Regions from separate parts of the Azospirillum sp. TSH20 genome, predicted to be linked through region 3. Evidence: predicted binding sites of a transcription regulator. Region 3 holds the regulator's gene; each other region holds the start of a gene.
The links. The regulator LexA, encoded in region 3, represses DNA repair genes until DNA is damaged. The targets are predictions, from matches to a motif close to ATGTTCTANTTTGGTTC.
Positions count from the first base shown of each region.

Region 1 (4,399 bases), on a different contig from region 3:
AGGACGCCGACCTCGGCCTGCGCCTGTTCGAGCATGGCTATGAGGCCGTCTATATGCCGGAGAGCTACGGCAAGGGCCTGGTTCCCGACAGCTTCTCCGCCTACAAGACGCAGCGGTTCCGCTGGGCCTATGGCGCCGTGCAGATCCTGAAGCACCATTGGCGCCAGCTGTCGCCGGGCGCGAAGGAGCTGACGGCCGGCCAGAAGTACCATTTCATCACCGGCTGGCTGCCCTGGTTCGCCGACGCCGCCCACATGATCTTCGGCATCGCCGGCATCATTTGGTCCATCGGCCTGATGGCTTTCCCCAAGTACTTCGAGTTCCCGCCGAACGTCTTCATGATCCCGACGCTCAGCGTCTTCGCCTTCAAGGTCGGCGCTTCGCTCTGGCTCTACGAGGCGCGGGTGAAGTGCGGCTTCTGGGACAAGGTCGGGGCGGCGGTGGCCGGCATGGCGCTGACCCATACGGTCGGCCGCGCCATGTGGCTGGGCATCTTCACCTCCGGCCGGCCCTTCGTCCGTACGCCGAAGTGCGAGAACCAGCCGGCGCTGATGCAGGCCTTCCTGATGGCGCGGGAGGAGTTGGTGCTGCTGGTGTCGCTGTGGGGTGCGGCGCTGGCCATCGTCATGGTCTTCGGCCACGAGAACCGCGACGCCTTCATGTGGTCGGGCCTGCTGGTGGTGCAGTCGCTGCCCTATCTGGCGGCCTTCATCACCGCGCTGATCAACGTCTTCCCCACCATCGGCTTCGGCAAGAGCAAGCCGGAAGCCGCCGACGGCGCCGTGAGTGCCGGGGCCGGCGACTGACCAATGGGGGCCGGCGCTTTCGAATTGACGAAAGCGCCGGCTCTGCCAGACTTGACCGCCAGGGAGAACCAAACCCGGGAGGCGGCTCATGTCCGGCAATCTCACCTCCGGGCGCGGCATCGGCCCGCCGGAGTTCAGCGTCCGCACCACTGCAGGCGTCGAGCGGAGCGGCAACGCCACCGACCGCAACAGCCGCCGCAACCCCCGCCAGGAACGGCACGACCGCGAGCAGGAGCGGCGCGACCACAACCCGCCCAACCCGCAGCGCCGCCGCCTCTATGACCTTCTGTTCGACGAGGTCGACCAGTTCGACGGGTTGGACGAGCGTCAGCGGACAAGGCTGAAGGACAATCTCCGGAGCCATCTGTCCAGCCGAGCACCGCCACCTCCGGCCGCTCCACCCCCGGTCCACCATGACGAAGAGGCGCTGGCCGAAGCCCTGCTGAAGGATCCGGCGGCAGAGGTCCCCGTCGATCCGGAGCACATCGTCCAGGCTGCAATCGCCGCCGCACCGGAGATGGATCCGGAAACCGCGCGGCTGGCCGAACAACTGCGCGACTGCCTATCCCGCAACAGCGACCGCGCGCGCAAGGTGGCGGTCTACCTGCACCTGCTGCTGACGCTGGAGGGAGCCTTCCGGCCGCATATGGTGGTGGATGTGTAGGTGTGGCGTTGGTGAGGTGTTGGCTGGCTGATGCCCCCTCCCCATCCCTCCCCCTCTTCGAGGGAGAGGGGGCAGGACGCTTGGCGACGTAGGTTATTCGTGAAGCCGCGGAGTTCCCTCTCCCACCGAAGGTGGGGGAGGGTTAGGGAGGGGGCATTTGCCTTCCGCAACTCCATACCCCCCAAACAGAAAAGCCCCGCCTCCCTTGCGGAAGGCGGGGCTTTTCAACCCACATACCCTACTAAGCCTCACTCCGGAGTGGAGGCTTCGCCGTCGGCTTCCGGGGTGCCCATCATCGCATCGGCGACCAGACCGGCGTTGCCGCGGATCTTGGCCTCGATCGCGTCGGCCATCTCGGGATTGTTGCGCAGATAGGTCTTGGCGTTCTCGCGACCCTGGCCGATGCGGGTGCCGTCATAGCTGAACCACGCGCCCGACTTGTCGACAACGCCGGCCTGGATGCCAAGGTCGAGCAGTTCGCCCACCTTCGATACGCCCTCGCCGTACATGATGTCGAACTCGACCACGCGGAACGGCGGGGCCATCTTGTTCTTCACCACCTTGACGCGGGTCTGGTTGCCGACGACGGTGTCGCGGTCCTTGATCGAGCCGATGCGGCGGATGTCGAGACGGACGGAGGCGTAGAACTTCAGCGCGTTGCCGCCGGTCGTCGTCTCCGGATTGCCGAACATCACGCCGATCTTCAGGCGGATCTGGTTGATGAAGATCACCAGGCAGTTCGACTTGGAGATGGAGCCGGTCAGCTTGCGCAGAGCCTGGCTCATCAGGCGGGCGTGCAGGCCGACATGGCTGTCGCCCATCTCGCCTTCCAGTTCGGCGCGCGGCACCAGCGCGGCGACCGAGTCGACCACCAGCACGTCGATGGCGCCGGAGCGCACCAGCGTGTCGGCGATCTCCAGCGCCTGCTCGCCGGCATCCGGCTGGGAGATCAGCAGTTCGTCGATGTTGACGCCCAGCTTGCGGGCATAGGACGGGTCGAGCGCGTGCTCGGCATCGACGAAGGCGCAGGTACCGCCGGCCTTCTGGGCCTGGGCGATGGCGTGCAGCGCCAGCGTCGTCTTGCCCGAGCTTTCCGGCCCGTAGATTTCGATGATGCGGCCCTTCGGCAGGCCACCGATGCCCAGCGCGATATCGAGACCCAGGGAGCCGGTGGAGATGACCTCCGTCTCGACCAGGTTCTCACGGGCGCCAAGCTTCATGATCGAGCCCTTGCCGAACGCGCGTTCGATCTGGCTCAGGGCGGCATCGAGCGCCTTCTGCTTGTCCATGGAATCCTTCTCGACCAAACGAAGCTGTGCGGACGACATGCCCGGTACCCCTCTCTTAGAACACACGGTCGGCGCTCTTGCAACGAGGCTGAATGTACTCTCTTCGTTCTCGTTTGCAAGGACTGATGTTGCCTGTGCGTTCCTATTTTACGGGGTATGTCCGGGTATGCCGTTGCGGGCGGAGTCGCCCCTCACCGACCGTCACGGATGACCTCCTTCACCTTGGAGGCCAGCTGTTTCAGCGAGAAGGGCTTGGGCAGGAAATGGGCGACTTCGACGCCGTCGATCTCGCCCAGACGGTCCTCGGCATAGCCGGAGATGAAGATCACCCGCATTTCCGGGCGCAGCTTGCGGACATGGCGGGCGAGCGTCGGGCCATCCATCTGCGGCATCACCACGTCGGTGATCAGCAGGTCGATGGAAGCGCCGTTGGTCTCGATCTGCTGCAGCGCCGCCTCACCGTTCTTGGCTTCCAGCACCTGATAGCCCTTGTTGCGCAGCGCACGGGCGGAGAAGACGCGCACGGCGTCCTCGTCCTCCACCAGCAGGATGGTGCCGGTGCCGGTCAGGTCGCTGCCGCGCCGCTCGCGCGGTTCGGCGGTATCGACCGGGCGCAGTTCGCCCTGGTGGTGCGGCAGCAGGATGGTGAAGGTCGTCCCCTCCCCCACCGCCGAATCGACCAGCACGAAGCCGCCGGTCTGCCGAACGATGCCGTACACCGTCGACAGGCCGAGCCCGGTGCCCGACCCGACCTCCTTGGTCGTATAGAAGGGCTCGAAGATGCGCTGCAGATTCTCCCGCGCGATGCCGCAGCCGGTGTCGATCACCTCAATGGAGACATAGCTGCCGGGCGGGATCGTCTCATGCTCCCGCCGTTCCGGCTGGCTGACGACGTAGTTGGTGGTGTTGATGGTCAGCTTGCCGCCGCCGGCCATGGCGTCGCGGGCATTGACCACCAGATTGATGATGACCTGCTCCAGCTGGTTCTGGTCGACCTTGACCAGCCCCAGGTCGCGGCCGTGGATCATCTTCAGTTCGATGTTCTCGCCGATCAGCCGCCGCAGCAGGTTCGCCAATTCGGCCAGCACATCGGTCACGTTGATGACGCGCGGCTGCAAGGTCTGCTGGCGCGAGAAGGCCAGCAGCTGCCGCACGAGGTTGGCGGCGCGGTTGGCGTTCTGCTTGATCTGCATGATGTCGCTGAAGGACTGGTCGCCCGGCTTGTGCCGCAGAAGCAGCAGGTCGCAGAAGCCGATCATCGCCGTCAGCAGATTGTTGAAGTCGTGCGCCACGCCGCCGGCCAACTGGCCGACCGCCTGCATCTTCTGCGACTGGGCGAACTGCGCCTCCAGACTCTTGCGCTCGGTCATGTCGATGAAGTGCAGGATCAGGCCGACCCCATCCGCCCGACTGCCATCCGCCTTGCCGCCATCCGTGCGGCTATCCGTCCGTACCGGGTTGGCGAGGCGCCGGGCATAGAGCTGGGCCGTCAGTTCCCGCCCGCCGGACAGCCGCACCTCCAGAGGGTGGGCAGGGTCGGCGCCGCCCTGCACGGATTTCAGCCGCGCGGTCACCGCCTCGCGCTCCGCCGGGACGATCAGGTCGGCCATCGGGCGGTTGATGACGCTGCCGGCCTCGCT
Region 1 is NZ_LGQU01000003.1:154,969-159,367, reverse strand. It holds gene TSH20_RS02020 (glycosyltransferase family 2 protein) at 1-806, shown strand, start outside; gene TSH20_RS02015 (hypothetical protein) at 895-1,470, shown strand; gene recA (recombinase RecA) at 1,719-2,798, opposite strand; gene TSH20_RS02005 (ATP-binding protein) at 2,951-4,399, opposite strand, start outside.
Region 1: a site for LexA is predicted at 2,852-2,868, ahead of recA (recombinase RecA). Genes of this name have one in related genera too.

Region 2 (4,399 bases), on a different contig from region 3:
GTGCATCTTGTGCAGGTCGCGCCGCACCGCCTTGTCGAGCAGCGCCAGCCGGTGCACCAGCGGATCGGCATGGTGGTCGAGCATGTCGCGCTCCCCCCGCAGCACCCGCCAGACCAGCCGGTGCAGCAGGGCGTAGCGTTCCGGATCGCGGTGGCAGACCACGCTTTCGATCAGCGCCCCCACCGGCCGCGGCAGCGACACCGGCGGCGCGTCCGCCGGCAGCGGAGCCATATCCCCGAACAGCGACGGTGCCGCCCCGACGCTCCACACCACGTCGTCCGGATCGGCGCCCAACGCGACCAGCCCGCGCAGCGCGCGGCGGAAGCCGTCCAGGTCGGCGCCGTCCTTTAGATCCACACGATGCATGACCCGGCCCCTCAGAACAGGCTGAGCTGCTTGGGCGGCGCCACCAGCCGTTGCCGCAGGTCGGCGCGGTCGGTCAGCCCGCCCGGATGGTGGTCGGCGGCGATCAGGAAGGCGCGTGCCCGCTTCAGACCCGACGACAGCCGCGCCACATCCTCCAGCCGCAAATTGGTGTGGCGCCGCGCCTCGACGATCTTGTCGACCGCCCGCGCCCCCAGCCCCGGCACGCGCAGCAGCATCTCGCGGTCGGCGCTGTTGACGTCGACCGGGAAACGCTCGCGGTTCTTCAGCGCCCAGGCCAGCTTGGGGTCGATGCCCAGATCCAGCATCCCGCCCTCGCCCCCGGCGGCGATCTCCTCCACCGTGAAGCCGTAATAGCGCAGCAGCCAGTCGGCCTGGTACAGCCGGTTCTCGCGCTGCAGTGGCGGCGGCTTGGCCGGCAGGGCGGAACTCGCCTCCGGGATCGGGCTGAAGGCGGAATAATAGACCCGCCGCAGCCCATAGCGGCGATAGAGTGTGTCGCTGGTCTCCAGCACCGACAGGTCGGTGGAGGCGTCGGCGCCGACGATCATCTGGGTGCTCTGCCCGGCGGGGGAGAAACGCCGCTTCTCCTCCTTGGCCTCCAGGATGCGTTCGCCGACCTGTCCCATCACCGCCTTGATCGCGGTGCCGTCTTTCTCCGGCGCGAACTCCTTCAGGCTGCGGTCGGAGGCGAGTTCCAGATTGATCGACAGCCGGTCGGCCCACAGCCCGGCCTGCTCGATCAGCCAGGGGCTGGCCTCCGGTATCGTCTTCAGGTGGATGTAGCCGGCGAAGCCATGATCGCGCCGCAGCGTGCGCGCCACCAGCATCAGCTGCTCCATCGTGTAATCGGGCGAGCGGATGATGCCGGAGGACAGGAACAGCCCCTCGATGCAGTTGCGCTTGTAAAAGCCCAGCGTCAGCTGAACCACCTCGTCGACGCTGAACCGCGCGCGGCGCACGTTGGATGAGCGGCGATTGATGCAGTAGGCGCAGTCGAACAGGCAGTAGTTGGTCAGCAGGATCTTGAGCAGCGAGACGCAGCGCCCGTCCGGCGTATAGGCGTGGCAGATGCCGGCCCCGGTGGTCGAGCCGATGCCGTCCGGCCCGCCCGTCCGCCGCTTCGCCCCCGACGACGCGCAGGAGGCGTCGTACTTCGCCGCGTCGGCGAGAATTTCGAGCTTGTCGAGCAGCGCGTCATCCACCGTGGAGGCTTCCCTCTCCCTTGAAGATGTTCGCAATATGTTCTTAATGTGGGAAAAGGCAAGCGGCCTGCCGCCCTCAACGGAACGGAGAGCGGGTTTTCAAATCGGCCAAGGGCGCGCGAAATAAAGTTTCCAGGCAGAAAAGCAATGTTACAGAGTATTCGAAAAAACGAATCAATCGCCAAAGAAAAACGAAGCATTGTATCTTGTTGCTCGTTCTTAACCAAGAAGGAAGGGCTTGTTGCAGAATAGAAATCAAATTTGTCTTTAATTTTATATAAAAAAATTTCTAATATTTCCAATCGGCGCGATGGCGAAGACGGGCGTCGACTCGGGACTCAACCAAAAAGGAATAGGGCGATGGCGGCTCAGACTTCGGTGAAAGTGGCGGTTCAGACGGGTGCGGCGAAGGACGATGCGTTCAGCCAGGGTCAGGTCACCGAAGATTCCCGTATCGCAAGCCTGAACGTGCTGGCCAACGACCCGGGGTCCGCCCGCATCTGGTCGCTGTATCAGGAGCAGACGACGCTGAACTTGGCCTCCGGTGCCAACACCGTCACTTTGACGAGTGGTGCGACGATCAGCATCAACGCCGACGGTACCATCAAGTACGACGCAAGTGGCATCACGGCCACGAACCTCGATGCGCTGGACGACGGTGATACATTCGAGGATAGCTTCACCTACACCGTACGAATGGCCAATGGTGCGCTGAGCACGGCCAAGGCCACGGTTGTCATCCAGGGCAAGAACGACGCTCCGGTGCTCAGCGGCGCTCCGGCCGCTTTGGCTGCCGGCACCGAGGATGCCGCCTACACCTTCAGCGCCGCCGACCTGCTCCAAGGCTACAGCGACGTTGACGGTGATGTGCTGAGCGTGACCAACCTCACCGCGTCGCACGGTACGGTGACCGACAACGGCAACGGCACCTGGACCTTCAACCCGGACGCCAATTACAACGGCGCCGTCTCGCTCAGCTATGGCGTCACCGATGGAGCGGTGACTGTTGATGCCTTGCAGGGCTTTGATCTGGACGCGGTCAAGGACGAGTATGCCTTTGGCTTTACGGTAACCCGTTCCACCTCCACCATTTCCAGCACCACGACGCTGACCTACAGCGGTGCACCGCCCACCGACCAGAATGCGTTCTCCCAGCAGTACGGTGACTGGGTGCGTTCACTCGCCAGCCTCGGCCAGGATCTCAACGGTGATGGAGCTGTCAGCACAGCATGGCACCAGAACTCCCAAACGAACACGATCACGGTGGAGGGAAGTGACCTGACCTTCTCGTCGACAGCCTATACGGTTGGGACCGGAAATGGTGCCAAGACCCGCTATTATGTGTCGGATCTGACGGCGACCTCCTCCATCTCTGCATCGAGCACGCTGGACGTGGCGGCAACGGACAACACTGCCTTTGTCATCAACAACTTTCAGCCCGGCTCCGACACGTTGGCCTTTACCGGGTTGGACAGCCTGTCTTCGGCTGAGTTCAACACGGCCTTCAGCATGATTGAGGCCGACGTCACCGGTGATGGAATTGTCGACACCACCATCAAGCTGGCAGGAAGCTCCTGGTCGGTGACCCTGGCTGGTGTTCATGACGTAGGGTTGAGCAGCCTGTTCGCCGTCTGATAGCGACGTTTTTCGGCCTAGGCAGCGTTGGGTTGGACAGGAGGCCCTGATCGCTCAAGCGAGTGGTCGGGGCTTTTCCTATGCGTATCCTTGCCGCTTAAGCCGGATCAAGCGCCTCGCGCAGATCGCGCAGCACGCCGTCCCACTCGCCCGCCCTGTCCTGCCGGAACAGCCGGACCGACGGATACCATACCGTGTCATGGCGCCCCTGCATCCAGCGCCAATCGGCGGCATGGGGAAGCAGCGCCCAGGCCGGACGCCCCAGCCCGCCAGCCAGATGGACGGTCGAGTTGTCGACCGACACCACCAGGTCCATGGCGGCGATCAGCGCCGCCAGCCCGTCGATGTCGCTCCAGGCGTCCAGTCCCGGATCGGCGACGTCGGCGGCGGCGACCTCCGCGGCGACGTCGCCATATTGCAGGCTGACCAGCCTCACGTCCGGCCGCTCCAGCGCTTTCGCCAGCCGGCCGAGCGGAATGGAGCGCAGATGCCCGACGGCGGCATTCTTGCTGCTCCAGGAAAGCCCGACCAGCCGGCGCCCGTCTCCCCGGCCATCCTCAAGACGCCGCCGCAGCTCGGCCACCCAATCCGGATCGGCCTTCAGGAAGGCGGGCTGGCGGCCGGCGAAATCCTCGATCCGGCGGCGCATCGGGCGCGGCAGGCTGCCGGGGCCCCCCGGCAGCAGGCCCAGCCCGCGGCCATAGCCGGCCACCGAATCCGCAATCCGCCCCAGCCCCTTCAGCCGGTTGGCAAGCTCGTTCCACAAGGCCGGATCGCTGGGGGCGAGCGCCACGGCGATGCGCGCGGCCTCCGCGGCCTGTTCCGGCAGCCCCTCCCCCGCCAACAGGCTGGCGAGGGTCGAGAACAGCCCGGCATCCGCCGGATCATCCGAGACGGCCATCGCCTGGCGCTGGACGGCCAGGGCGGCCCCGCCCCGCCCCAGTTCCCGCTCCATGGCGGCGAGCCGCAGCAGCGCCTTGGCATGCGCCGGCTCCAGCACCAGCGCCGCGCAGAAGCCGTCCCGCGCCCCGGCGAACCGCCCCTGCGCCTCGCGCAGCAGCGCGCGGTTCAGGTGGATGCTGGCGTGGAGCGGCGCCACCGTCAGCAGGGCGCCATATTGCTCCTTTGCCTCGGCCGGCCGTCCCAGATCCTGCAGAAGCCCGGCCAGCTGGAAG
Region 2 is NZ_LGQU01000079.1:45,934-50,332, reverse strand. It holds gene TSH20_RS21635 (UdgX family uracil-DNA binding protein) at 1-366, opposite strand, end outside; gene TSH20_RS21630 (putative DNA modification/repair radical SAM protein) at 378-1,589, opposite strand; gene TSH20_RS21625 (cadherin-like domain-containing protein) at 1,950-3,224, shown strand; gene TSH20_RS21620 (tetratricopeptide repeat protein) at 3,322-4,399, opposite strand, start outside.
Region 2: a site for LexA is predicted at 1,616-1,632, ahead of TSH20_RS21630 (putative DNA modification/repair radical SAM protein). Genes of this name have one in related genera too.

Region 3 (4,399 bases):
GGAACAGGCGCGGGACGAGGGGCTGACCGCCCTGCTGCTCGAATCCGGCATCCACCAGCACGAGGCGCTGGCGCTCTACCGCAAGGCCGGGTTCGCCGACCGCGGCCCATATGCCTGCTATGAAGACAACGGCGTCAGCGTCTTCATGGAAAAACCGCTTCTGGAGACCGTCCGATGACCGGCTTCACCCATTTCGACGCCGAGGGCAAGGCGGTGATGGTCGACGTCTCCGACAAGGCGGAGACCGAACGCACCGCCACCGCCGCCGCCACCGTGCTGATGCAGTCGGAGACCCTGGCGCTCATCATGCAGGGCGGAGTGAAGAAGGGCGACGTTCTGTCGGTCGCCCGGCTGGCCGGCATCATGGGGGCCAAGCGCACGCCGGACCTGATCCCGCTGTGCCACCCGCTGATGCTGACCTCGGTCAAGGTCGACCTTTCCTGCGATCCCGCCCGCAACGCCGTGGACGTGACCGCCACCTGCAAGCTGAAGGGCCAGACCGGCGTGGAGATGGAGGCGCTGACCGCCGTCACCGTCGCGGCGCTGACCGTTTACGACATGTGCAAGGCGGTGGACCGCGGCATGACCATCACCGACGTCCGCCTGCTGCACAAGGCCGGCGGCAAGAGCGGCGAATGGGGTGCGTCCACCACCGCCGTCCCATCCGCAGGAGCATAATCTGATGATCTCCGTCGCCGAGGCGCGCGCCCGCATCCTGTCGGCATTCGCCCCTCTGCCGGCGGAGACCGTCGCCCTGCCCGATGCGCTGGGCCGCGTGCTCGCCGAGCCGGTGATCGCCCGGCTGACGCAGCCGCCCTTCCACGCCGCCGCGATGGACGGCTGGGCGGTGCGCGCCGCCGACATCGCCGCCGCGACCGCCGACTCGCCCGTCCCCCTGCGCCGCATCGGCGAATCCTCCGCCGGCCATGCGTTCGACGGCAGCGTCGGCCCTGGTGAGGCGGTGCGCATCTTCACCGGAGCGCCCCTGCCCGATGGCGCCGACGCCGTGGTGATGCAGGAGGATTGCAGCGCCGACGACGCCACCGTCCGGATCGGCCGCGCCGTGGTCGCCGGCCGCTTCATCCGCGAGGCGGGATTCGACTTCACCCTCGGTCAGGAGCTTCTGCCGAAGGGACGTCGCCTGACCGCCCGCGACATTGCGCTCGCTGCCGGCGGCAATGTGCCCTGGCTCTCGGTCCATCGCCGGCCGCGCATCGCAATCCTCGCCACCGGCGACGAGATCGCCCTGCCCGGCGATCCGCTGGGGCCGAGCCAGATCGTCAGCACCAACGCGCTTGGCCTCTGCGCCCTCGTCACCGCCCAGGGCGGCCTCGCCCACAATCTGGGAATTGCCAAGGATACGCCGGAGAGTGTGGCGGCCTTGGCGAAGGGGGCCGCAGGGTGCGATCTGCTGGTCACCACCGGCGGGGCCGCCCATGGCGAATACGATCTCGTGCGCGACGTGCTGGCCGAACGCGGCGTGGCGCTGGAGGTGCAGACCGTGGCGATGCGGCCGGGCAAGGCGCTGATGTTCGGCCGCGCCGGATCGGTGCCGCTGCTGGGTCTCCCCGGCAACCCGGTGTCCACCGGCGTCACCGGCGTGCTGTTCCTGCGCCCGATTCTGCGTCTGCTGCAGGGCCTGCCGCCCGAGGACGACCGCCTGCCGCTGCGCGCCCGCCTGACCACCGCGCTGAAGGCCAACGACCGGCGCGAGGAGTATCTCCGTGCGACGCTCGCCGCCGGCCCCGACGGCGTCCTGACCGTCACCCCCTTCGCCCGGCAGGACAGCGCCATCACCACTCTCTATGCCCAGGCCGATTGCCTGATCCTCCGCCCGCCCAACGCCGATCCGGAACCGGCCGGCGCCATGGTGACCGTGCTCCCCCTGACCGATGGAGCGCTCAGCATCTAGGACTTGGAACACCCCCCGAACGACGGATGGAACAGTTGAACAGCATCCCGAAAACTGTTTCACACTGTTCGAAATGTTCCGTTCAAGTTCTAAAAGAAGCCGCCGGGGGGCTTGACGCGCGGCAGGAACCAAACTAGAACATGGAGCAACGTTTAGTTTTTGTTCCATCTTCAGTCTGGCGACGGCCGGGAGGCATCCATGCTCACGCGCAAGCAGCACGAATTGCTGCTGTTCATCCACGAACGGCTCGGCCAGGGCGGTGTCTCGCCGTCGTTCGACGAGATGAAGGACGCCCTGGGGCTGAAGTCCAAGTCGGGCATCCATCGCCTCATCACCGGACTTGAGGAACGCGGCTTCATCCGCCGCCTGCCCCACCGCGCCCGCGCGCTCGAGGTTCTCCGCCTGCCGGAAGGCCTGGACGCCGCCCGCAGCCGCAGCGCGGCGCCCAAGCCGAAGTTCCAGCCCAACGTCATCAAGGGCGATTTCGCCTTTGCCGGCCGCGACACCACGCCTCCCGCCACGATGCCCGCCGCCAACGAGACCGTTCAGCTCCCGCTCTACGGCCGTATCGCCGCGGGCACGCCGATCGAGGCCCTGCGCGACAACAGTGCCTTCGTCGATGTTCCGGCCTCCATGCTGACCGGCGGAGACCATTACGCCCTGGAGGTTTCCGGCGATTCGATGATCGAGGCCGGCATCCTCGACCACGACACCATCATCATTCAGCGTTGCGACGCGGCGGAGAACGGCACCATCGTCGTCGCGCTGGTCGATGAAGGCGAGGTGACGCTGAAGCGTTTGCGCCGCAAGGGCAACACGGTGGCCCTGGAGCCCGCCAACGCCGCCTACGAAACCCGCATCTTCGGCGCCGACCGCGTCCGCGTACAGGGCAAGCTGGTCGGTCTCGTCCGCAAGTACTGACCTGCGGTCGGGGCTCTCCCGCACGAAGCTCAATTCCCTCTCCCGCCCAGCTCTCGCACAAAGCTTCGCTTTGTGCTGACGCGGCAGGCGGACCGAAGGTCCGCTGAGAGCGGGGGAGGGCTAGGGAGGGGGTCTAACTCCGACGGGCCTTCATCTCCCCCCGGTCCAGGGCCGATCCCCCCTAAGCCCTCGCACCGTCTCCACCCGGATGCCCTCCTCCGTCACCGTCAGCGTATGCGCTCCCTCATGCCGCAGCGCCCATCGGTCGACCACCAAACCGGCCCGGCACCCGCGCGCCACCGCCGCCGTCACCACCGCGTCCGCCGATCCGCAATCCTCGTCCAGTGCATCGGGCAGCCGCGGCAATGCCACCGTCTTCCCCCGCACCCGGTACAGACACCCCAGCGCATCGCAACTCAGCGACCGCCCGCCTTCGCTCCATCCGCCCGCCGCCGGCCAGGGCTCCGCCGCTGCCCGCTCCCCGTCGCGCTCCCTCCAGGTCTCGGTCAGCCGCCCGCCGCCCTTGCCCGAGCCACTGAGCCGCCCGTCCGGCAGCCTCACCGCCACCACCGTCCCGTCCCCCGCCACCAGCACGTCCGGCCGTTCCACCAGCATCGGCGAGGCCAACCCCGCCAGGATCGGCAGCATCCCCAGCCAGCGCCACCGCCGCGTCCATACGCACAGCCAGAGCCCGCCCACCACCAGCGCCGCGAATCCCTCCACCGGCATCGCCGGCACCGTCAGCGAAGCCCAGGGCAACCGACCGAAGAACTCCGCGGTCCAGATCACCGCCCGATCGCCCCAATTCATGGCAATCAGCGCCGGCGCCTCCAACCCGAGGGGCAGCAGCGCGTAGGCGATCAGGCTCCACGGCATGACCCAGAAGGACGTGATGGGAATCGCGATCAGGTTCGACAGCACGCCATAAAAGGCAATCTGCTGAAAATGGAAGAGCGAGAAGGGCAAGGTCGCCAGCGTCGCCACCACGCTGGTCAGCAGGATCCCGCCGACATAGAACAGCCCGCGCACCAACCATCCCGCGTCGCGCCGCCACTCCGCCAGCCTGACACTGCCACGCTCGAACGCCGCGATCAGCGCCACCACCGCCGCGAAAGACATCTGGAAGCTCGGCCCCAGCATCCCCTCCGGGTCCATGGCGATGGTGACCAGCCCGGCGAAGGCGACCAGCCGCATGCTCAGCGGATGGCGGTCCAGCATGATCGCCCCCATCACCATGCCGGTCATCAGCACCGACCGCACCGTCGGCAACGGCGCTCCGACCAGCAGCGTGTAGGCGAGCGCCGACAGGATCCCGAACAGCGCCGCGATCTTCTTGATCGGCCATCGCAGAGCGATATAGGGCACCGCCGCCAGCAGCGCCCGCACCACATAGAACAGGATGCCCGCCGCGATGCCGACATGCAGGCCGGAAATCGACAGAAGATGCGCCAGCCCGCTGTTGCGGAAATCATCCAGCGTCGCTTCGGGAATGCCGAACTCCTCGCCATTCAGCAGCGCGGTGGTGACGCTCGCCTCCACCGGGTCGCCGATCGCCGCCGCGACGCG
Region 3 is NZ_LGQU01000112.1:19,555-23,953, forward strand. It holds gene TSH20_RS27435 (GNAT family N-acetyltransferase) at 1-178, shown strand, start outside; gene moaC (cyclic pyranopterin monophosphate synthase MoaC) at 175-678, shown strand; gene glp (gephyrin-like molybdotransferase Glp) at 683-1,912, shown strand; gene lexA (transcriptional repressor LexA) at 2,111-2,833, shown strand; gene TSH20_RS36220 (ComEC/Rec2 family competence protein) at 2,984-4,399, opposite strand, start outside.